Regions from separate parts of the Mycobacterium sp. SMC-4 genome, predicted to be linked through region 1. Evidence: riboswitches for the same ligand, from Rfam matches in the RefSeq annotation. Region 1 holds a riboswitch; the other holds the start of a gene.
The links. A riboswitch is a leader RNA that binds a small molecule or an ion and turns the genes downstream of it on or off. The one in region 1 is predicted to bind S-adenosylmethionine.

Region 1 (3,984 bases):
CGACACGTTCTACGCGGTCGGGGAGGGCCTGTTCAGCAAGGCGGGCGCGCTCTATGACGCGTTCAGCGTCAACGTCGCGATCCTCGGTGAGACCGCGGCGATGGCGGGAACCGATGACACCGGTACCGCCTGGGCCGCATCGTATGACCAGCGCGTCGCCGAAATCCTTTCTGCGGTCAACGACCTGACGCAGGCGATGGAGAACTACGGCGGTGTGGTGATCCAGGCCGGCTACAACCATGCCGTCGCCGAACACAACGCAACACCAGACCGGGGAGCTGCGCCACCGGTGAAACCGCCGGAGCCGGTCAGCTCGGCCGGAGTTCTGGCGGCTCCGCCCTCAGCCGGCGGCCCGGGCACCGGGTTGCTCGACAATGTCGGCCTGATGCAGCAAGTCGGTGTCCCGGTGCCGGACGGCGATACCGACAAGGTGTCCACGGCCGCCGATGCCTGGGACCGCCTGGCCACGGTGTACCAGACGACGACTATCGCCGAAGGGCTCGGCGTCGCCGCCCGCGCGTTTGCCGACACCAGATCTCCGGAGGTCGAGTACCTCGTGCGCGACCTGGAGGAGTTACGCAGCGCGACCTCCGTGATACTGGACGGGTGCGCCGAGCTGGCCCGGTCCTGCCGGGATTACCAAGCGGCACTTGATGACCTGCGGGCATCCCTGGAGAGCATCCTCGAAGACCTCGCGGTCGAATTGGCCACCACCGCAGCAATAGGTGTCGCCGCGTCGTTCGTGTCGTTCGGCGCCGGAGCGGTTGCGGCGACCGCCAAGGCGGCACATTCGGTCACCAAGTTCGCCCGCATCATCGCTCAAGCCGTCGGGGCGTGGAAGATTTCGAAGAATGTCAGCAGGGGTGTCAAGAGCGTTCACGACCTCGCCGGTGTGCGGCAGAATCTGCAGCGCATCAAGAATCTGGGGCGGAAGAACAAGCCGGAAGACAAGCCTGCGGTGCCCAAAGTCGAGATTCCCGACTCAGCTCCGAAACAGATCAACGGCTACACCAAACATGCCGAGGAACAGATGGCCGGACGGGATGGTGGGATCGGTGTCAACAAACAAGCTCTAGAAGACGCCTTCAACCGTCCTGTCCAAGATGTCGAGCGCCTTGTGGACGATCGAGGCAGGATCAGCTACAGATACACCGGGGACAATGCGACCGCCGTGGTCAACGAACAAGGCAAAGTAATCACCGGCTGGGCCAACAACACCGGCGGAACAGGAGGACCTGGTGGATAGCGGTTTCGGCTTTCTCGCCAATGCTGAGTCCGAACTACTCAATGAGGTCGTCGCCCGACGCAACCCTGAGCTCGCCCACCGCCTTCGGCACACGAGCGCGGTGTCGCAGTCCGACGCCGAAGCGATCGTGAACGCCCTCGGTGATGAATTGGCCAACAACCTGGATGACGACTGGGAGCCAACCGAATACGGTCTTGTCGTAAGCGGTCTACTCGCCAGGTTCAATGCCGCGCGGATCGCCGAATGGCCCTGACTATCCCCGGCTTGCCGGCAAGTCCGGCCCTCCTGGGTGCACCGTTGGCATGGGGCGGCAATATGCCAATTGAACAGCGGAACCAGATGTTGTCGCAACCAGACACTCACACCCCGGAGTCTCTTGGGCGACTCTCTGTAGCGCGCCCTGGCTTCGCCCGGCGACTGATAACGAGGTGGGTCGTAACGGCACGCTAAGTGAGGAGGTTCAACATGCTCGGATGGTCAGTGACGGTGCACCGCGACTCGTGGGGTCCGTCGATGTCGAAAGACAAGATCCTCGCGCGCTGGGATGCTGGCATCAGCGGGGTGGACTGGGTTCTCGCACTCATCAAGAACCGCAAGGGCGTCCAGCTGGCAAAAGGAGGCTACCCCTCCACCTTCAGCGTGTACGCCGAAGACGTGCTGCCACTGATCGGTGATCCGGTACCGCCGGACAGCCCGTTGAACGAGCCCGGCGTCCGGAATGTGTATCTCAACCGCGAGACGATCGCTCAATGCAACAGCCACGAGCGGCTGCTGGTTGAAGTATGGGATCAGAGCTAGCTGCAGCGTCGAAGCTACGCAGCTACAATCAAAGCTGCTTCATGAGTTGCCGTCGGCAAGCTCCGACTGGACGGCACGCCAACCCCACGCTCGTGGGTGGCTCGGATGACGAAGCGGCGGACACCGATCGGTTGTCGGCAAGAGCGCCTCCAGCCCGGAGGCACCGGCTGTGGGAGTTTCGATGAAAGAGCATGTCTGGGACCTTTCCGGCACGGCCAAGCACTGCGAACTGTATGTGCCGGGCCATCGGGTGCACTGGATCCACTTCAACCATTCGATGCGAAAGCCGTCCAAGGTCATCCCCGCCACGGCGACGGTCGACGACCACGACCTCGTCCACATCCATATCGACGGCGGTGAGCCCCTAGTAAGGTGGAATCACCAGGCTGAATTGGTGCGAAAGGCTTTGGAGCGCTTCGATGGCCGTGCGGAGTGGAAGCCTCGCTGGTACCTACTCGTGGTCCCCGCGGAGTCGTCAGTGGGCAGTGCGGGCAGCGTCTTCAACATGGCTCGGCCGGACCAACGGCGGGGGTGTATGAATGTTGAACCGCCCCCTATCTCATGACCACGTTGCGAAGTGAGGCTGCAGGTGGCTGACGTGAAACACCCCAACTGGCAGTGCCCAAAATGCAAGAGGGTCATTTTCTGGGCGGGAGCGACCTCGCACATGAAACGGCACCGCCGAAGCTGAGCTAATCCCAAGGGCATGCCGCGATCGTGCCGTTGCGACGCTCCGAGCGCGGTACGCCTCGCCCGCTGCCGCCCGCTGATGTGGACATCACCAAGTCGCTGAAGAAAGGTGGTCACGAACTCCGGGCCCGCGCCCGGCACCGGTGATGCCCACAACTACCTCCCCCCGTCAGTCACGATCGATGGTTATCAACCCCGCCGACATCCCGCCCGTCCAGAGTTCGCGGGCGGTCTAGGAAGATTGTCCGGCGACGAAGTAGTTCTCCGGTCGGATGCGGTCCTCCCCCGACCAGCGATAGGCGGTCAGCGCCCCACCCCTGACCGCGCTGAAATCGACACACGCTGTGTAGTCGGTCCAGTCCTCGTGACGTTCCGGTGCGCCCTGCCGCCAGTAGTGGCCGTAGATCACCGGCACGGTGTCGGTGTACACATACGAGCGGTGCTCAGCCGACACCTCGATGTCGGGTAGCGCGGGATACGCGTTACCGTCTGCGGTGGTGAACTTTGAGGTCATCGCAGCCAGTTCTCTTAAGGTCCTGGCGGTTTCGACCCACCATTGCACCCGAGCCTTGTCCCGTGGGTCCTTGCTTCTGTCGTGATACGGCGCCAGGCCATGGTCGGTCAGGCTGATCTCGGGGCCCTTGAGGAGCGTCTCTACCGCTCGGTACGCGGGAGCGTCCGGCGCGGAGGCGCGCGCCAGCTGCTCGATCGAGGTGAAACGGCTACCGCCAAGCTCCCCCTGCAGATAGGTGATCGAGTCCTCGTGCCAGCAGGCGTGCACTACGCGGAGTCCGCCAAGGTCGAGCCACAGCGGAAGCGTCCAGAACCAGTTCAGATAGCTGCTTCGTTCCCTGGTACTGAGCTGCTCGATGAACGCCGCGTGCTGGCGCTCATTCTTCGCCGACCATTCGTTGGTCGGGTCGTCGTGCGGGCGCAGGTATCTCCCGGAGCCCGCCGGCCACTCGGCGGCATAAGCCATCGCATTGAATTCGTGGTTACCCAACACCATGTGCGCGCTGCCACTGTCGACCATCGCCTTGACGGTCTCGAGGACTTGCCGCTGTTGTTCTCCGGTGTCAATCAGGTCGCCGACGAAGATCGCCGTCCGGGCCGGGTGCGCGTACGCACCGCCCCGCCCGGTCGGCTGGTAGCCCATGGCGTCAAGCAGCTCGTACAGCGCGTCGGCGCAACCGTGGACGTCGCCGATGACGTCGTAGCCCACGGTGTCGAGGTGTGCCCTCATCTGTCCC
Region 2 (18,544 bases), 440 kb from region 1:
CGCGAAGATGGTGAAGTAGGTGATACCGGCGGCGTAGAAGTCGCCCTTGGCCTCGTTGTACCGGCCCTGCGCCCGCATCACGTGATCGAACCAGGGCATCCGTGCGCGCAGGCGGTCCATCAGGCCCGGGTTCTCGACGGTCTCGGACGGACGCTCCGATTCAGTCATCCGTCCCCTTCGCTCCTGGTCAGTCGGCCACGCGCGACCGCGGCGCTAATAAACCTAGCCGGTCATATACCCTCTGCAGCGTCTGTCCAGACACCTCACGCGCCCGCTGCGCGCCGCTGGCCAGCACGCTCTGCAGTTCGGCCGGGTCGCTGAGCAACTCGTCGACGCGGGTCTTGATCGGAGTGACGAACTCGACCACCGCCTCGGCGGTCTCCTTCTTCAGGTCTCCGTAGCCGCGGCCGGCGTAGCCCTCGACCAGGGTCCCGACATCGACTCCGGTCACCGCGGACTGAATGGTCAACAGGTTCGACACGCCGGGTTTGGCGTCGGGGTCGAACCGGATCTCGCGCTCGCTGTCGGTGACCGCCGAGCGAATCTTCTTGGCTGTCTTGGCCGGGTCGTCGAGCAGGCTGATCAGCCCGGCGTCGGTGGCCGCCGATTTGCTCATCTTGGCCGTCGGATCGGCCAGGTCGTAGATCTTGGCGGTCGCCTTCGGGATCATCGCCTCCGGCACGACAAACGTATCGGGGAATCGCGCGTTGACGCGCTGGGCCACGTCACGGGCCAACTCCAGATGCTGACGCTGATCCTCACCGACCGGCACCAGCTCGGTGTCGTAGAGCAGCACGTCGGCGGCCATCAGCACCGGGTAGGTGAACAACCCGACGGTCGTCGACTCGGCGCCCTGCTTCTGTGACTTGTCCTTGAACTGCGTCATCCGAGACGCCTGTCCGAAACCGGTGAAACAGCCGAGCACCCAGGCCAATTCGGCATGAGCGGGTACATGGCTCTGCACGAAGATGGTGGCGCGTGCCGGGTCCACCCCCAGCGCAAGGTACTGCGCGGCGGTGGCCAGGGTGCGGCGCCGCAAGGTCTCGGGGTCCTGGGCGATGGTGATCGCGTGCAGGTCGACGACGCAGAAGTAGGCGTCATTGTCAGCCTGCAGTTGCACCCACTGGGCCACTGCGCCCAGTGCGTTGCCCAGATGCAGGGAGTCGGAGGTGGGCTGGGCGCCGGAGAACACGACGGGCTTGGCTGTGCTGCTCATGGTGCCGCCCATCTTCTCAGAACCCCCGCTTCCGGGTGATTTCGGCGCGGTCGACGCCGCTGAGCGTCGTAAAGCGCGCCGAAATCACGCGTAGTGGACGGTCACCGGGCAGTGATCCGACCAGCGCAGCGCATAGGCCTTCGGTCGCTCGGTTCGCGCGGTGATCATCCGCTGCGCCAGACCCGGAGTGGCCAGCTGGTAGTCGATGCGCCAGCCGGCGTCGTTGTCGAACGCCTTGCCGCGCCACGACCACCACGCATAGGGGCCGGGCACGTCGGGGTGGGCCCGGCGCACCACGTCGACCCAGCCGCCGGCCAGGAGGTCGGTCACCCACTGGCGCTCCTGGGGCAGAAAGCCGGACTTCTTGACGTTGCCGCGCCAGTTCTTGATGTCGTTCTCGGTGTGGGCGATGTTCCAGTCCCCGCACAGCACAGCCTCGCGTCCCGACCCCATCAGCTCGGCCATCCGGGCGCCCAGCGCAGCCATGAACCGCTGCTTTTCAACCTGCCGGTCGGTGTCAGCCTCCCCGGTGGGGACATAGACGCTGCCCACCGTGACACCGGCGGTGTCCACCTCCAGATAACGGCCGTGCAGTGCGAATTCCTCGTCACCACAACCGATTCGGATCGCATCGAACGAGGTGCGCGACAGCACCGCAACGCCGTTGCGGCCCTTGATGTGCGGCGGCGCCGAAGCCACGTGCCATCCGTCGGCCAGCGCCGGGGCCAACGCGTCGGCCAGCTGCTCGTCGTCGGCGCGGGTTTCCTGCAGGCACACCACGTCGGCCACCGTCTCGGCCAGCCAGGCCAGTAGACCGAGGTTGTCCTGTGAGCGCTGCTTGACCGCAGCGCGGACCCCGTTGACGTTGATGGTGCTCACCGTGATGGGACGTGTCACGGGCCCGACCCTAGAACACCGGATTCTTGCGGTACCGCCGGTATCACCTTAATGTCGGGCGCATGGCACAACGCGAGCCGATCCACCTGGGTTCCGGCGAACCGATCCTGCTGCTGCATCCGTTTCTGTGCTCCCAGAACGTCTGGCGCACCGTGGCCGGGCAACTGGCCGAGACGGGCCGGTTCGAGGTCTACGCACCCACCATGGTCGGACACCACGGCGGCAGAAAGTCGCACACCTGGCTGCTCGACACCCACGCTCTGGTCGACGATGTCGAGCAGCGGATGGACGAGCTGGGCTGGAAGACCGCCCACATCGTGGGTAACTCGCTGGGCGGCTGGGTCGGCTTCGAGTTGGAGCGGCGCGGCCGGGCCCGCACCGTCACCGCGATCGGTCCGGCCGGCGGCTGGTCGCAGCATTCGGTGACCAAGTACGAGACCGTGCTGAAGTTCATCCTGGGCGGTCCCGCGCTGATCGCCGCGCGTCTGCTCGGCCCGCGCATCCTGAAGCTGCCCGGCGCGCGCCGGCTGGCGACACTGGCAGTCAGCGGACCCGCCGACGGGCCCGATGACGCCGACCTGCGCGATCTCATCCTCGACGCCACGCACTGCAGCGCCTACCTGCAATTGCTGGTCAAGACGCTGCGCCTGCCCGGCCTGCTGGAGCTGGCCAGCCTCGGCGCGCCCACCCAGTTGGTGACGTGCGAGAAGGATCGAGTGTTCCCGGCGCCGCGCGGGCACCGCTACTTCCTGCAGCACATGCCCGAGGACACCAAGATGGTCAAACTCGACGGCGTCGGCCACATCCCGATGCTCGAAGCCCCCCGCGTGATCACCGATCTGATCGCGTCATTCGTCGACGAGCACACCGCGCCGAGCACCGCCACCGGTAGCTGAGCGCGCGCCTCCCACCTGCGGCGACGACAACCCGCTGGCAGTTTTCGCGGGTCGTGCGATAACCTTCGTTTCGGTCATGAGCGCCAGCGTCAAGCCCCGGCTCGCTGGCCGGCAACCCTCCAACCGCGGTGGGGTGCCCCGGGTGATGACCAGGTTGAGTAGCCGCACCTGGCTATAAGGCAAGCGCGGGTCCGCCGTGAAACGGGCCCCAGTTTCATGGAGGAGCGACAGCGATGACCCAACCCGAAGCGCAGTGGGCGTTCGAGACCAAGCAGGTCCACGCCGGCCAGACCCCCGACGCCGCCACCAACGCGCGGGCACTGCCGATCTACCAGACCACCAGCTACGTCTTCCGCGACACCGACCATGCGGCGGCACTGTTCGGCCTGGCCGAGCCGGGCAACATCTACACCCGGATCATGAACCCCACCACCGACGTGGTCGAGCAGCGCATCGCGGCGCTGGAGGGTGGAGTGGCCGCACTGTTCCTGGCCTCCGGGCAGGCCGCCGAGACGTTCGCGATCCTGAACCTGGCCCAAGCCGGTGATCACATCGTGTCCTCCCCGAGGTTGTACGGCGGCACCTACAACCTGTTCCACTACTCGCTGCCCAAACTCGGCATCGAGGTCAGCTTCGTCGACAACCCCGATGACCCCGATTCCTGGCGGGCTGCAGTGCAACCCAACACCAAGGCGTTCTTCGCCGAGACCATCTCCAACCCGCAGATAGACGTGCTCGACATTCCCTCGGTCGCGGGAGTGGCTCACGACGTCGGTGTCCCGCTGATCGTCGACAACACCATCGCCACGCCGTATCTGATCCAGCCCCTGAGCCACGGCGCCGACATCGTCGTGCACTCGGCCACCAAGTACCTGGGTGGCCACGGTTCGGCGATCGCCGGGGTGATCGTCGACGGCGGCACCTTCGACTGGACCAACGGCCGTTTCCCTGGGTTCACCGAACCCGATCCCAGCTACCACGGCGTGGTGTTCGCCGAACTCGGGCCGCCGGCGTTCGCGCTCAAGGCGCGCGTGCAATTGTTACGGGATCTCGGATCGGCCGCCTCACCGTTCAACGCGTTCCTGATCGCCCAGGGCCTGGAGACGCTGAGCCTGCGCATGGAACGCCATGTGGCCAACGCCGAACGGGTGGCCGGCTACCTCGAAGACCACCCCGACGTGCTGTCGGTGAACTATGCCGGGTTGCCGTCCTCGCCGTGGCATGACCTGGGAAAGAAGTTGGCGCCCAAGGGAACCGGAGCGGTGCTGGCGTTCGAGCTGGCCGGCGGCGTGGAGGCGGGCAAGGCGTTTGTCAACGCGCTGACCCTGCACAGTCACGTGGCCAACATCGGTGACGTCCGGTCGCTGGTGATCCACCCAGCATCCACCACCCACGCCCAACTGTCGCCGGAGGAGCAACTGTCCACCGGGGTCACGCCGGGACTGGTTCGCCTGGCGGTCGGCATCGAGGGGATCGAGGACATCATCACCGACCTCGAGCAGGGCTTCGCCGCGGCCAAACCTTTCAGCAGCGGCGCCGCCACCGACCCGAACACCGTGGCGTCCTTCTGAGGTCAGTGACGTGACTATCGTGGATGTGGCTACCGACGACCGCGCGACCCTTCCCCCCGAGGGCGAGATCGGCGTCGTCGACATCGGCAGACTGACCCTGGAGAACGGCGCCGTCCTCGAAGACGTGTCGATCGCGGTGCAGCGTTGGGGCAAGCTTTCGGCCAACCGGGACAACGTCGTGATGGTGCTGCACGCGCTGACCGGCGACTCGCACATCACCGGACCCGCCGGACCGGACCATCCGACCCCCGGCTGGTGGGATGGAGTTGCCGGCCCCGGCGCGCCGATCGACACCGACCGCTGGTGTGCGATCTCGACCAATGTGCTCGGCGGCTGCCGCGGGTCGACCGGTCCGAGCTCGCCGGCGCCCGACGGAAAGCCCTGGGGGTCAAGGTTTCCCGTGACGTCGATCCGCGACCAGGTCGCCGCCGATGTGGCCACCCTGCAGCGGCTGGGAATCACCGAGGTGGCCGCGGTGATCGGCGGGTCGATGGGGGGCGCCCGTGCGCTGGAGTGGATCGTCAGCCATCCGCAAGACGTACGCGCGGCACTGGTACTCGCAGTCGGTGCCCGCGCCACCGCCGACCAGATCGGTACGCAGAGCACGCAGATCGCCGCGATCACTGCCGATCCGAACTGGCTGGGCGGGGACTACCACGGCACCGGGCGCGCACCCGAACTCGGGCTGCAGATCGCCCGGCGGTTCGCCCACCTGACCTATCGGGGTGAGGCCGAGCTCGACGAACGCTTCGCCAACGACGCCCAGACCGGTGAGGACCCCGGCGCGGGCGGTCGCTACGCGGTGCAGAGCTACTTGGAGCATCAGGGGCGAAAGTTGTTGCAGCGCTTCGATGCCGGAACCTATGTCGCGCTGACCGATGCACTGTCGAGTCACGACGTGGGCCGGGGTCGCGGTGGTGTGGCCAAGGCTTTGGGCGGCTGCCCGGTCCCGACCGTCGTCGGCGGCATCACCTCCGACCGGCTCTACCCGCTGCGGTTGCAGGCCGAACTGGCCGAACTGCTGCCCGGGTGCGACGGCCTGGACGTGGTCGACTCGGAGTTCGGCCATGACGGGTTTCTGCTCGAGACCGACGCCGTGGGCAAGCTGATCCGTCGCACGCTGGAGCTGGCAGACCGGTGACCGAGCAGCGGTCGTTGTCGTTCGGCGCCCAGGCCGCGGCTTACGAGCGGGGCCGGCCGTCCTACCCTCCGGAGGCGATCGACTGGCTGTTGTCCGAGGGTGCGCGCGACGTGCTCGACCTCGGCGCCGGGACCGGCAAGCTGACCACCCGGCTGGTCGAGCGCGGCCTCGACGTGGTGGCTGTCGACCCCATCCCGGAAATGCTGGAGGTGCTGAGCTCGTCGCTGCCCGACACCCCGGCACTACTGGGCACGGCCGAGGAGATCCCGCTGCCCGACGCCAGCGTTGACGCGGTGCTGGTCGCCCAGGCCTGGCACTGGTTCGACCCGCAGCGCGCCGCCAAGGAGGTCATGCGGGTCCTGCGGCCTGGGGGTCGGCTCGGTCTGGTGTGGAACAACCGTGACGAACGGCTGGGCTGGGTCAAGGAGCTGGGACGCATCATCGGCCACGAGGTCGACCCGTTCAGCCAGAGCGCCGATCTCCCCGCCCCGTTTGCCGACATCGCGCGCCACCAGGTGGAGTGGACGAACTACCTGACCCCGCAAGCGCTGATCGACCTGGTCGCGTCGCGCAGTTACTGCATCACCTCGCCCGAACAGGTGCGCACCCGCACGCTGGAACAGGTGCGCGAGCTGCTGGCGACCCATCCGGCGCTGGCCAACGGCACCGGACTGGCGCTGCCCTACGTCACGGTGTGTATCCGCGCGACGCTGGGCTGAGCCCGCCGCGAGAGTGCTCTGGCGGTCGTGATCGCGCGAGTTTCACGACGCTGGTGTCACTTTCGCGAGGGGCCCGCCAACTCGAAGAGTTGCGTCCACTGCGCGGCAGTGAGATCTCTCGGCCGTGCGCCCTGCAGCCCATGCCGGTGCACCCAGCCCGTGACCGCGCGACGGGTCCGGCGATCACACACACCCGACAGCACCGCGGCCAGATCACGCCCCCTGCCGGTGAAGACCGCGTGCACGAAAGCCTGATAGCGGCCGCGGTCCGGGCGCGCCACCAGCGGCTCGACACGGCGTGTCATCACCATGAGCCCGCCGTCGACGGTGGGGCGCGGCCGGAACGCATCGGCGGGAACCCGGCATTCGAGACCGAACTCGATCCACGGCCACCACTGGGCAGTCATCATCGTGGCCCCACCGACTGCGGCTCGCCGGCGTGCCACCTCCCACTGCACCAGCAGCATCGACTGCGTCCACTGCGACGCATGCAGCAGCCGACGCAGCACCGCGGTCGTCAGGTGGAAGGGCAGGTTGCCGACCACGACGTGAGGATGGGCCGGTAGCCGCCAACGCAGGAAGTCGGCCTCGACGATCGCCGTCGAAGGCTTGGCCCGCGAGCGCAACCAGCGGGCATGCCGGGCATCGATCTCGACCGCGGTCAACGGACGGCCGAGGTGCTGCAGTTCGAAGGTGAGCGCACCGCGACCGGGACCGATCTCGACGATGGGACCGGACGTGGCGGCGACCAGGCCGACGATACGGTCCCTGATCGCGGGGTCGATGAGGAAGTTCTGGCCGTGCTCATGACGGCCGCCACTGTAGGTGGGCATGAACAAGCTCCGCGGGATCGGCTGGAATGGACGATCGGCGCGGCGGAGCGCTGACGAAGGAGACGGTCCGCCGCTAGCTGCGACGGATCCGGATCACTGCGATATTGGTGTCCTCCACGCGGCCAGCGTGTCAGATGGTCGGCCGCGAGTCGACCGAGTTTTGCGCGAGAGTGCTCTGGTGGTCGTGATCGCGCGAGTTTCACGACGCTGGTGTCACTTTCGCGAGGGGGTGACCTCAGCTGGTGCCGAGCGGGTCGATCGTCCACGCGATGTAGAGCATCGCCGCGCTGACCAACGCTGTGGTGAGGAAGTCGATGGTCTTGGTGCGCACCGCCAGCAGCCCGGCCCGCTCGTCGGACAGCGTCAGCCGCAGCCCTGCGGCCACCGCGACCCCGACCGCCATGACCAACGCACCGCGCCGCCAGAAGCCCGCCGCCACCAGCACGAACGCGGCCACCAGGAACAGCGCGACGACCAGGATCGGCCATTGCCCGGCGAACACCTTGCGAACGAACTCCCTGGCGGTCACAACCCGGCCAGCACCTCGGCGCGCTCGACCACGTTGGTCAGCAGGAAGGCCCTCGTCAGCGGACCGACCCCGCCCGGGTTGGGCGACACATGGCCGGCGACCTCCCACACCTCGGGTGCCACGTCACCGACGAGCTTGCCCGCCTCGTCGCGGCTGACCCCGACGTCGACGACGGCCGCCCCTGGACGCACCATCTCGGCGGTCACCATGTGCGGCACCCCCGCCGCGGCGATGATGATGTCGGCCTCCCGGGTGATCTGTGGCAGATGGCGAGTCGCTGTGTGGCACAGGGTCACCGTGGCGTTCTCCGAGCGACGGGTCAGCAACAGCCCGAGCGGCCGGCCTACCGTGACGCCACGACCGATGACCACCACGTGCGCGCCGGCGATCTCCACCTGAAAGCGGCGCAGCAGGTGCACGATCCCGCGCGGCGTGCAGGGCAGCGGCGCGGGCTCATTGAGCACCAGCCGGCCCAGATTGGTCGGGTGCAGACCGTCGGCGTCCTTGCCCGGATCGACCCGCTCCAGCGCGGCGTTCTCATCCAGCTGCTTGGGCAACGGCAGCTGCACGATGTATCCGGTGCACTCCGGGTTGGCGTTGAGCTCGTCGAGGGTGGCCTCGAGCTCGGCCTGGCTGATGTCGGCGGGCAGGTCACGGCGGATCGAGTTGATGCCGACCTTGGCGCAGTCGGAGTGCTTACCCCGCACGTAGGCCTGCGACCCCGGGTCATCACCGACCAGCACCGTGCCCAGGCCGGGCGTGTACCCAGCCTCGGCGAGTCGCGCGACGCGCTGCTTGAGGTCGACAAAGATTTCGTCCCGCGTGGCCTTACCGTCCAAAGTGATTGCACCCACGGCGTTCATTCTGACAGGGCGCATGGCAAGCTCCTGTTATGGCAGCCCCGCACGACGTGTTCGCACCGGCCAAGCTCGGGCCGTTGACGCTGCGCAACAGAATCATCAAAGCGGCGACGTTCGAGGCTTCCAGCCCCGACGCGCTGGTCACCGAGGACCTGATCACCTACCACCGGCTACCCGCCGCGGGCGGGGTCGGGATGACGACGGTGGCCTACTGCGCGGTCGCCCCCGGGGGGCGCACCGACGGCTGGCAGATCTGGATGCGCCCCGAGGCGGTGCCGGGATTGCGTCGGCTCACCGAGGCGATCCACAACGAGGGCGCGGCGATCAGCGCTCAGATCGGGCATGCCGGCCCGGTGGCCAATGCCCGCACCAACAAGGCTCCCGCGCTGGCGCCGGTCCGGTTCTTCAATCCGCTGTCGATGCGTTTCGCCCGCAAGGCCACCCGCGCCGACATCGACGAGGTGACCGAGCAACACGCCAATGCCGCCCGGCTGGCCATCGAATCGGGCTTCGACGCCGTCGAGATCCACCTCGGCCACAATTATCTGGCCAGCTCGTTTCTGTCGCCGCTGATCAATCGGCGCACCGACGAGTTCGGTGGCTCGCTGGAGAACCGCGCCAAGGTGGCCCGCGGCGTTGTGCGCGCGGTGCGCCGCGCCGTCGGCGATCGGATCGCGGTCACCGCCAAGATGAACATGTCCGACGGGGTGCGCGGTGGCATCTCGGTCGAGGAGTCCCTGCAGACCGCCAAATGGCTGGAGGACGACGGTGGGCTCGACGCCCTGGAACTGACCGCCGGTAGCTCGCTGCTCAACCCGATGTTCCTGTTCCGCGGCGGAGCGCCGGTCCGGGAGTTCTCCAAGGCCTTCAAGCCGCCGCTGTCCTGGGGAATCCGGATGACCGGCAAGAAGTTCATGCGCGAGTACCCGTATCACGAGGCATACCTGATGCGCGACGCCAAGAAATTCCGTGACGAGCTGACGATGCCGCTGATCCTGCTCGGCGGCATCACCAACCGTCAGACCATGGACAAAGCGATGGCCGAGGGATTCGATTTCGTCGCGATGGGTCGCGCACTGCTCGCCGAGCCCGACCTGCTCAACCGGATCAAGGCCGACAGCGCCGTGCAGTCGATCTGCGATCACTGCAACCTGTGCATGCCGACCATCTACAGCCACACCTACTGCGTGCGCACCGGCTCGCCGTCTCCGGTCAGCTCGGGGCGATGAGCGCCCGGGCGCAGTCCTCCACGATCTCCTCGGCACCGGCCGGCACGGTCTGACGGCTGCGCTGCTGACGACGCACCATCGCCAACGGCACGTCGATCAGCGCGGCGCCGACCCGGGTGACGTCGTCGGACAGTTCGGCGAAGGCTTTACGCTGCCTGCGCTGCAAGCGTTTCCGCCGGTTGCTCAGCGGATCGGGCCACTCGCTGAGCCCGAGCGGACCCGGACCTGTCAGAAGCACCTGGGCCTCGGCCGGGTGCCGCCGACACCACGCAAGCACCTGGTGCGCGCCGGCCACGCAGCGCTGCTGCGGATCCCCGGGTTCGGCCAGCACAGCGGCCAGTGCGGCGTGAAAGCGCTCCTCGGTGCGCAGCCACAATTCACCGCACAGCGCCGCACGCGACGGGAACCGGTGATACACCGAACCACTGGGCGCTCCACACAGCCGGGCCACCGCCGACATCGTCACCGCCGCGGCACCATCGGCGGCCAGCAGTTCAGCGGCGGCATCGAGGAGATCGTCGACGGTGTATCGGGGAGGCCTCGGCATTGCTCCACCCTAAATTAGAGGCCACTATCTAAAATGAGCGTTGACGCGGAACAGGCCCTGGCAGACCGCCCGCCGCGTCCCCGATCACCCTTCATCACAGCGACTTTGACTATTTCGACTTGATCAGGTCGGTTACCGGCGTGTTGCGGGTTCGGCGACAACTCGATAACGGTGCGGCCACAGATCAACGCGAGCGCAGGCAGCGGAGCCCGACCGGCGGGCCTACCGATAGAGTTGCCAGCGATGAGCCGACCAGCCGCCCCGACGCTGACGGTTCGGTACGACGGATCCACCCGCACCTTCGCGGCCGGCAACGACGTCGTCGTCGGCCGCGACCTGCGCGCCGACGTCCGGATCGCCCACCCGTTGATCTCGCGCGCCCACGTGGTGTTGCGCTCCGAACAGGGCCGGTGGGTTGCGATCGACAACGGCAGCCTCAACGGCATGTACCTCAACGGCCGCCGGGTGCCTGCGGCCGATATCACCGACGGCCAGCAGCTCTACCTCGGCAACCCTGACGGACCCCGACTGACCTTCGAGGTCGGACGCCATCAGGGTTCGGTGGGAACTCCCCCGACCAGTGCGATTCCGGCGGCCGGTCGCAGCGGGTCGTGGCCCGGTCAGCCCGGTCCGCCCAGCCAGCCCACCTACACCCGTCCGGCGCCGCCGCGCCCCCCGCAGACCGGAGCCGGCTACCAGCCGACCGGGCCGATCAACCCGCCGCCGAGCGTGCCACCGCGCCAGCCCCGACACAGCGCGCCGGCGCCGATCGACTCGCCGAGCCTGGAATCGGTCACGATGATGGGGCCGGCGGCGGCCCCGCGATCCGGCGACGGCAACCTCGCGACCAGCATGCTCAAGATCCTGCGGCCGGGCCGGCCCGCAGAAGCCCCGCCCGGGTCGGTCAAGATCGGCCGGGCCAGCGACAACGACATCGTCATCCCCGATGTGCTGGCCTCGCGCCACCACGCCACCCTGGTCCCGACCGTCGACGGCACCGAGATCCGGGACAACCGCAGCATCAACGGCACCTTCGTCAACGGCGCCCGGGTGGACTCAGCGATGCTCACCGAAGGCGACATCGTCACCATCGGCAACGTCGACCTGGTCTTCCGCGGCGCCATGCTGGTCCGGCGCACGGAGACCGCAGCCGACACCGCCACCGGCGGCCTGGACGTCCACGGGATCACCTGGACCATCGAGAACAACAAGACGCTGCTGGACAACATCTCGATGTCGGCGCGTCCGGGCACGTTGACGGCCATCATCGGCCCATCCGGCGCCGGCAAGTCCACGTTCGCCCGGCTGGTCGCCGGTTACACCCATCCGACCTCCGGCCAGGTCTCCTTCGAGGGTCACAACGTGCATGCCGAGTACGCATCGCTGCGTTCCCGCATCGGCATGGTGCCCCAGGACGACGTGGTGCACGGCCAGCTGACCGTCCGCCAGGCGCTGATGTACGCCGCCGAGCTGCGGCTCCCGCCCGACACCAACAGGGCCGACCGCGAACAGGTCGTCAACGAGGTGCTCGAAGAGCTCGAGATGACCAAACACCTCGACACCCGGGTCGACAAACTGTCCGGCGGCCAGCGCAAACGCGCCTCGGTGGCGCTGGAACTGCTCACCGGCCCGTCGCTGCTCATCCTCGACGAACCGACCTCCGGCCTGGACCCGGCGCTGGACCGCCAGGTCATGACGATGCTCCGCCAGCTCGCCGACGCCGGGCGAGTCGTGCTCGTCGTCACCCACTCGCTGACCTACCTCGACGTGTGCGATCAGGTGCTGCTGCTGGCCCCCGGCGGCAAAACCGCCTTCTACGGCCCACCCGAGCAGATCGGGCCCTCGATGGGGACCACCAACTGGGCCGACATCTTCAGCTCGGTGGCCGGCGACCCCGATGCGGCCCATCAGCGATACCTGGCCCACAACGGACCGCCACCTCCACAACCGGCCTCGCAGACACCGGCCGATCTGGGCAACCCGACCCGGACCAGCCTGACCCGGCAGCTGTCGACGATCGCGCGACGTCAGATCCGGCTGGTGGTGTCCGACCGCGGTTACTTCGCGTTCCTGATGATGTTGCCGTTCATCATGGGCGTGCTGTCGTTGTCGGTACCCGGCGACGTCGGATTCGGCGTGCCCGTCCCAGCCATCCAGGGCGGCGAGGCGCCCAACGAACCAGGCCAGATCCTGGTGATGCTCAACGTCGGCGCCATCTTCATGGGCACCGCGCTGACCATCCGCGCCCTGATCGGCGAACGCGCGATCTTCCGCCGAGAACAGGCCGTCGGTCTGTCGACGACGGCCTACCTGCTGGCCAAGGTTGCCGTGTTCACGGTGTTCGCGATCATCCAGTCCGCCATCGTGACCAGCATCGCGATCCTCGGCAAAGGTTTCGGCCCCGGCGCGGTGGAACGCGGCGCGGTGCTGGGCAGCCCCGGCTTCGAGCTGTTCGTCGATATCGCAGCGACGTGCGTCGCGTCGGCGATGGTCGGTCTGGCACTGTCGGCACTGGCCCGATCCGCCGAACAGATCATGCCGTTGCTGGTGGTCGCCGTGATGAGCCAGCTGGTGTTCTCCGGCGGGATGATCCCGGTCACCGACCGCATCGTGCTGGATCAGATGTCCTGGGCGACGCCGGCGCGCTGGGGCTTCGCGTCCTCGGCGTCGACGATCGACCTGATCCGGCTGGTGCCCGGACCGCTGACCCCGCAGGACCGGCACTGGGAGCACACCTCGGGGGCATGGCTGTTCGACATGGCGATGCTGGCGCTGATCAGCATCTTCTACCTGACATTCGTGCGCTGGCGAATTCGTCTGAACGCCTCGTGATCGATTCGCGCAAAGTTCTCGACATGATGTGCCATATTTCCTAGATTCGTCGGGCAAAGACTCGATGGGTTGGGGGATCATGGCGGCGGTCGACAGTGTCGATGTACGTGCGTTGGCGCTCGAGGCGGCGTTGGCCGAGCTGCAGCAGTGGGGCGTCGACCGATTCACCATCGAGGGCGTGGCACACCGAAGCCACCTCGACCCCGCGTTCCTGCGAGCGGAGTGGGACAACGAACGGCAGTTGATCCTCGACGCGTTGTCGAGCTACAGCGAGCTGACGATCACCGCACCCGATACCGGGTCGCTGCACGGCGACCTGACCGCGCTCGCGCTGTCACTGGCCGATTATCTCAACGAGCCCGTCGGACGGCGCATCGCGCGGATGCTCGTCATCGACAGCAAGTCGCAAGCCGCCGACGTGCACACCCGGGCCGCGTTCTACGCGATGCGCCGCGAGGTCGTCACGGTGATCTTCCGTCGCGCAGCCGAACGCGGCGAGCTGCGCGAAGACGTCAACCCCGGGGTTGCGCTGCAGATGCTGACCGCGCCGCTGCATAGCTACGCGCTCTACACCGATGCACAGATCGCGCACGAGTACTGCCACGTGTTGGCCGATCTCGTGGCGCGCGCCATCACCGAGGATTAGTCCAGCAGCCAGTCGTTGGGCGAGAACAGCTCGCAGTGGATCCGCTCTGCGGTGATGCCCTTTCCCAGCAGCTGAGCGCGGACCGCGTGCACGAATCCGTTTCCGCCGCACAGATACACCTGCACAGCGTCGGCGAACTGCAGGTCGGCCAGATTCATCAGACCTGCGTGCGCACCCGGGGCGCCGGCGGTGAGGCCGTCTTCGTACCACAGGTCCAGGCTCGCGTTCGGCAGCTGGGCGACCAGCTCGTGCTGGCGCTCGCGCAGCGGGTGACTCTGATCGCTGCGGTCGGCGTGCAGCACCTGCACCCGCGCGTCGGGCCTTTGAACTGCCAGGTGTTCGAGGAAGCCGACCATCGGCGTGATGCCGATACCGGCCGAGATCAGCACCAACGGTGCGGTGCCATCGGGTGCCGGCAGGTCGCCGAACGGCACCGTGACGTCGAGGATGTCACCGACACACAGGTTGGCCGCGATCCAGCTCGACACCTCCCCCGCGGGCTGCCCCCCGATGGCCCCGACCGGTTTGACCGCGAAGGTCAGTTCTGCACCACCCGCAGCGTTGACCAGGCTGTACTGGCGCAGCTGGCGGGCCCCGTCGGGCATCGTCACGCCCACCGAAACGTACTGGCCAGGGAGGAATTCCGAGAACGGTCGGCCGGGCGAGACCACCGTCACCAGCACCGCACCCGAAGGGTCGTCGACGCGCGCCACCACCTGTGCCCGGCGGTAGACGTCGCCATCGGCCACCCCGGCACCGCGATAGAGATCGCGTTCGAAGGCGATCAGCGTGTCGGCCATGATCCAGAACACCCGGTCCCATGCCGCGGCGACCTCGTCGGTGACGGTGTCGGCGCCCAGAACCGCGACGATCGCCGCAAACAGGTGCTCGTGCACGATCGGGTACTGCTCGGCGGTCACACCCAGCGACGCGTGCTTGTGACCGATGCGCGACAGCAGCTCGCCCGGGTACGCCAGGTTCGGGTCGACCAGGTGCGTGGCAAAGGTGGCGATCGATGCGGCCAGCGCCCGCTGTTGGGCCCCTTGGGCCTGGTTGCCGCGGTTGAACAGGTTGCGCAGCAGTTCCGGGTGCGCGCCGAACATCCCGCGGTAGAACTGCGTGGTGATCTCGTCGATGTGCGCCCCGATCAGCGGCAGCGTCGCGGACACCACCTCGGCGTGGGCAGGCTCCAGCTGGGCTCCAGCGGCGAGGACGGTCATCGGGGATTCCTTTCATCGGGTGGGCTGTAACTCGTGGGAAGCAACTGCAGCGCGGGCGCACGGGCCAGGTCGCCGACGGTGTAGCGGTCAAGCTCTCGATAGAAGGCCTCCTTGGCGTCGGCCAGCGCACGACGCAACCGGCAGGCGGCCACCAACGGGCACGGGTTCGCACCGCCGCATTCGATGACCTCGCGGTCACCCTCCAGGTGTCGGACCAGCCAGCCGACCGACGCGTCCCGGCCCGCCTCGGTGAGGGTCAGACCGCCGACGCGACCCCGTCGTGCCGACACCAGCCCCAATTCGACGAGCCGGGACACCGCCTTGGCGATGTGGTTCTCCGATGCATTGGCACCCGCGGCGATCGACCGGGTGGTGACCCGCTGCTCGTCGGCCTCCCCGGCCGCGAGCAGCATCATGGCCCGAAGGCCGAGGTCGGTGAACCGGGTGAGCTGCACAGCATTGACGCTAGTAATTGCGCATCTAGGATGCGACTTTTCGCGCTGTGCGGTCAAACACCTCGCGACGTGCGGTTTTTCGACCAGCCAGTTTGGCGCTCAGGCTCCGAAAATGTCCAGAGCGTGCGCCGCGGCGAACGCCAGCGCCTGATCCACGTCGACCTTGGCGCCGCGCAACTTCGCGGTGGTCCACAGCGACGCGTCGGCCCGCGCACCCCGCAGGTCGGCTCCGTCGAGTCGGGCCCCGGTGATCCGCGCGCCGGTCAGATCCGCGCGCGCCAACACCGCATCGCGCAGGTCGGCGCCGACCAGGTTGGCCTCCCGGAGCCGGCAGTCCGACAGGTCGACCTTGCGCAGATCGGCGCCGCCGAGCCCGGCCAGGGTGAAATCCACCTCGGCCAACGTCAGCGGACGCAGTCGGCATTCGGTGAACGTCGAACCCAGAAACGTGCAGTACCGGAACGCGCTGTGCCACAGCGTCGTCCGCCGGAACGTGCAGTTGCGGAAAGCGGATCCGACATGCTCGGACTCCGACATGTCCACACCGGAGAAGTCGCATTCGGTGAACACCACGCGTTCGGTGCGCAGCCGGCTGAGGTCCTCGTCGCCGAAGTCGTGGCCGGTGTACTCGCGGTCAGTCTCCAGCGGGTCCATAGCCGACCAGCCATCTGGCGGGGACGTAGACCCCGGCGGTCACACCGGCCTCCGGCTTGCCTGCGACGGTGCTGCGCAGACGCACCACGAAGCCGTGCAGGGCGGCCAGCCGGCCCACGACGAAGAAGCCCATATGACGGGCGGTGTAGGGGTTGACTTCACCACCGGCGCGCAGCCGGGTGTTGGTGACCCGCAGATCCGACTCGCTCATCCCGCTGCCGGTGTCGCCGATCTCGATGACCAGGCCGCCGTTGTTGGTGTGCACCGCCGCGACCCGCACCTGCGATCGGGGCGGCGAGTACCGCAGCGCATTGTCGAGCAGCTCGGCCACGATGTGCATGAGATCGCCGGCCACGCGGCCGGCGACCATGGTCTGCGGCAGGCCGGCCACCACCCGCTCGGACTCCTCGACTTCGGCCGCCGCGGCCCGCACCAGCGCGGTCAGCGACACTGGGTCGTCCTGTTCGCGGGGAATCCGGGCGCCCGCGAGTACCAGCAGGTTCGCTGCGTTGCGACGCATTCTTGAGGCCATGTGGTCGACGCGACGCAGGTTCGCCCGCCGGGCCGGATCGGGCTCCTCTCGCTGCAGCTCGTCGATCAACGCCTGCTGCTGGTCGATCAACGCCCGGTTGCGCCGCGACAGCGTTTCGAACATATCGGTCACCTGCAGCTGCAGGCGGGCCTGCTGTCCGGCCAGCGACACGGCCTGTTCGTGTAGTTCACTCACCGCCTCGGCGACCTGACCGACTTCCTCGGTGGTGTAGGGCGGGATCGGTTGCACAGCGCTGGTCTTGCCGGTACTGCGGACCTGCTCCAACTCGCGGGCCAGATCTTCGCGCGCCACCTTCAGCGCGCTGTCCCGCAGCAGGTGCAGCGGGCCGACCAGCGAACGCGCCACCAGCACCACGACCAGCAGCGTGAGCGCGATGGCCGCGCCGACCACCACCGCGTCGCGCAGCGTCTCGGCGTTCTGTTCCTCGGCCGTCACACCGGCATAGATGCGCTCACCGCCCAGGACGCCGGCCAGCGTCAGCGGCACGATGACGATGGCGAACACTTTGACGCGCACCGGCCAGTTGGACAACGTCGCGCGCCGGCTCTGTGATCGAGAAGTCATGACTCTTCCTATGACTGGCGTCGCAGGATCGCGACGAGAAAATCGGACGTGTCGGTGAACGGGCGCAGATCCCACGTCGACAGCAACAATTCGGGGGTCAGACCGGCCTGCGCGACGTCGGCGAAGAAGTCGGCAAAGGGGTAATCGCGGCCGGCCCCGAACCCGATCAACACGCGGCCATCCTCGGGCAGATGAGCGCCCAACCGGCTCAGCACCGCGACGCGGGTGCTCGGCGCCAGGAAGGTCATCACGTTTCCGGCCGAGACGATGACGTCGAACGGTTCGGCGACGCCGCGGGCCGGCAGGTCGAGTTCGGCGAGATCGCCGACAAGCCAGCGCGGGCCGGGATGGTCCTGTTTGGCTGCTGCGATCAACGCGGGATCGACGTCGACGCCGACGACGTCGTGTCCCGCATCCGCCAGGTACCCGCCGACTCGCCCCGGGCCGCACCCGGCGTCGAGGATGCGCGCTCCGCGCGGCACCATCGCGTCCACCATGCGGGCTTCGCCGACGATGTCGGCACCGTCGCGCGCCATCGCGCGGAATCGTTCGATGTACCACTGCGAATGCCCGGGGTCGGCCTCGACCTTGCGCATCCAGTGGCTCTGCTCGGCCATGCGAGCATTGTCCCAACAGTGCGCTGCCGCCCGACGAGAGGTCGTGTTGTGTTCAAGGTGATGTTCGTTTCACCGCGCATCGCACCCAACACCGGCAACGCGATCCGGATGGTCGCCGGCAGCGGATGCGAGCTGCATCTGGTCGAGCCGCTGGGCTTCGACCTGTCCGAACCCAAGCTGCGCCGCGCCGGCCTGGACTACCACGACCTCGCGTCGGTCACCGTGCATCCGGACCTGGACACCGCCTGGGCGGCACTGAACCCGGCGCGGGTGTACGCGTTCACCGCGCATGCCGGTCGATCGTTCGCCGCGGTCGACTATCACCCGGGCGACGTGCTGATGTTCGGACCCGAACCCACGGGCCTGGACGCCGCGACGCTGGCCGACCCGCACATCACCGCGCAGGTGCGGATCCCGATGCTGGCCGGGCGACGGTCACTGAACCTGTCGAACGCGGCGGCGGTCGCGGTCTACGAGGCGTGGCGCCAGCACGGGTTCGCCGGAGCGGTGTGACCGATCACCAACTGTGCCAGTGGCTTACGAGTCCGCCGGTCTAGTTGGTGTG

Region 2: it holds a riboswitch for S-adenosylmethionine, as region 1 does, so the genes downstream of both, KXD98_RS05845 (bifunctional o-acetylhomoserine/o-acetylserine sulfhydrylase) here and KXD98_RS03735 (hypothetical protein) in region 1, are expected to answer to the same signal.

What each region holds. Positions count from the first base shown of each region.
Region 1 is NZ_CP079869.1:779,126-783,109, reverse strand. Features, by position in the region: gene KXD98_RS03750 (hypothetical protein) at 1-1,246, shown strand, start outside; gene KXD98_RS03745 (hypothetical protein) at 1,239-1,499, shown strand; gene KXD98_RS03740 (hypothetical protein) at 1,760-2,044, shown strand; SAM riboswitch class IV at 2,082-2,194, shown strand; gene KXD98_RS03735 (hypothetical protein) at 2,226-2,609, shown strand; gene KXD98_RS03730 (metallophosphoesterase) at 2,967-3,977, opposite strand.
Region 2 is NZ_CP079869.1:1,209,699-1,228,242, reverse strand. Features, by position in the region: gene yhjD (inner membrane protein YhjD) at 1-168, opposite strand, end outside; gene trpS (tryptophan--tRNA ligase) at 188-1,216, opposite strand; gene KXD98_RS05855 (exodeoxyribonuclease III) at 1,301-2,101, opposite strand; gene KXD98_RS05850 (alpha/beta fold hydrolase) at 2,176-3,009, shown strand; SAM riboswitch class IV at 3,082-3,201, shown strand; gene KXD98_RS05845 (bifunctional o-acetylhomoserine/o-acetylserine sulfhydrylase) at 3,243-4,580, shown strand; gene KXD98_RS05840 (homoserine O-acetyltransferase) at 4,591-5,721, shown strand; gene KXD98_RS05835 (class I SAM-dependent methyltransferase) at 5,718-6,440, shown strand; gene erm (23S ribosomal RNA methyltransferase Erm) at 6,497-7,273, opposite strand; gene KXD98_RS05825 (DUF3017 domain-containing protein) at 7,509-7,802, opposite strand; gene KXD98_RS05820 (bifunctional methylenetetrahydrofolate dehydrogenase/methenyltetrahydrofolate cyclohydrolase) at 7,799-8,656, opposite strand; gene KXD98_RS05815 (NADH:flavin oxidoreductase) at 8,695-9,891, shown strand; gene KXD98_RS05810 (TetR/AcrR family transcriptional regulator) at 9,875-10,438, opposite strand; gene KXD98_RS05805 (ATP-binding cassette domain-containing protein) at 10,682-13,270, shown strand; gene KXD98_RS05800 (TetR-like C-terminal domain-containing protein) at 13,299-13,916, shown strand; gene KXD98_RS05795 (globin domain-containing protein) at 13,913-15,136, opposite strand; gene KXD98_RS05790 (Rrf2 family transcriptional regulator) at 15,133-15,591, opposite strand; gene KXD98_RS05785 (pentapeptide repeat-containing protein) at 15,691-16,245, opposite strand; partial or broken gene KXD98_RS05780 (sensor histidine kinase) at 16,247-17,227, opposite strand; gene KXD98_RS05775 (trans-aconitate 2-methyltransferase) at 17,371-17,979, opposite strand; gene KXD98_RS05770 (tRNA (cytidine(34)-2'-O)-methyltransferase) at 18,028-18,492, shown strand; gene KXD98_RS05765 (HNH endonuclease signature motif containing protein) at 18,533-18,544, opposite strand, start outside.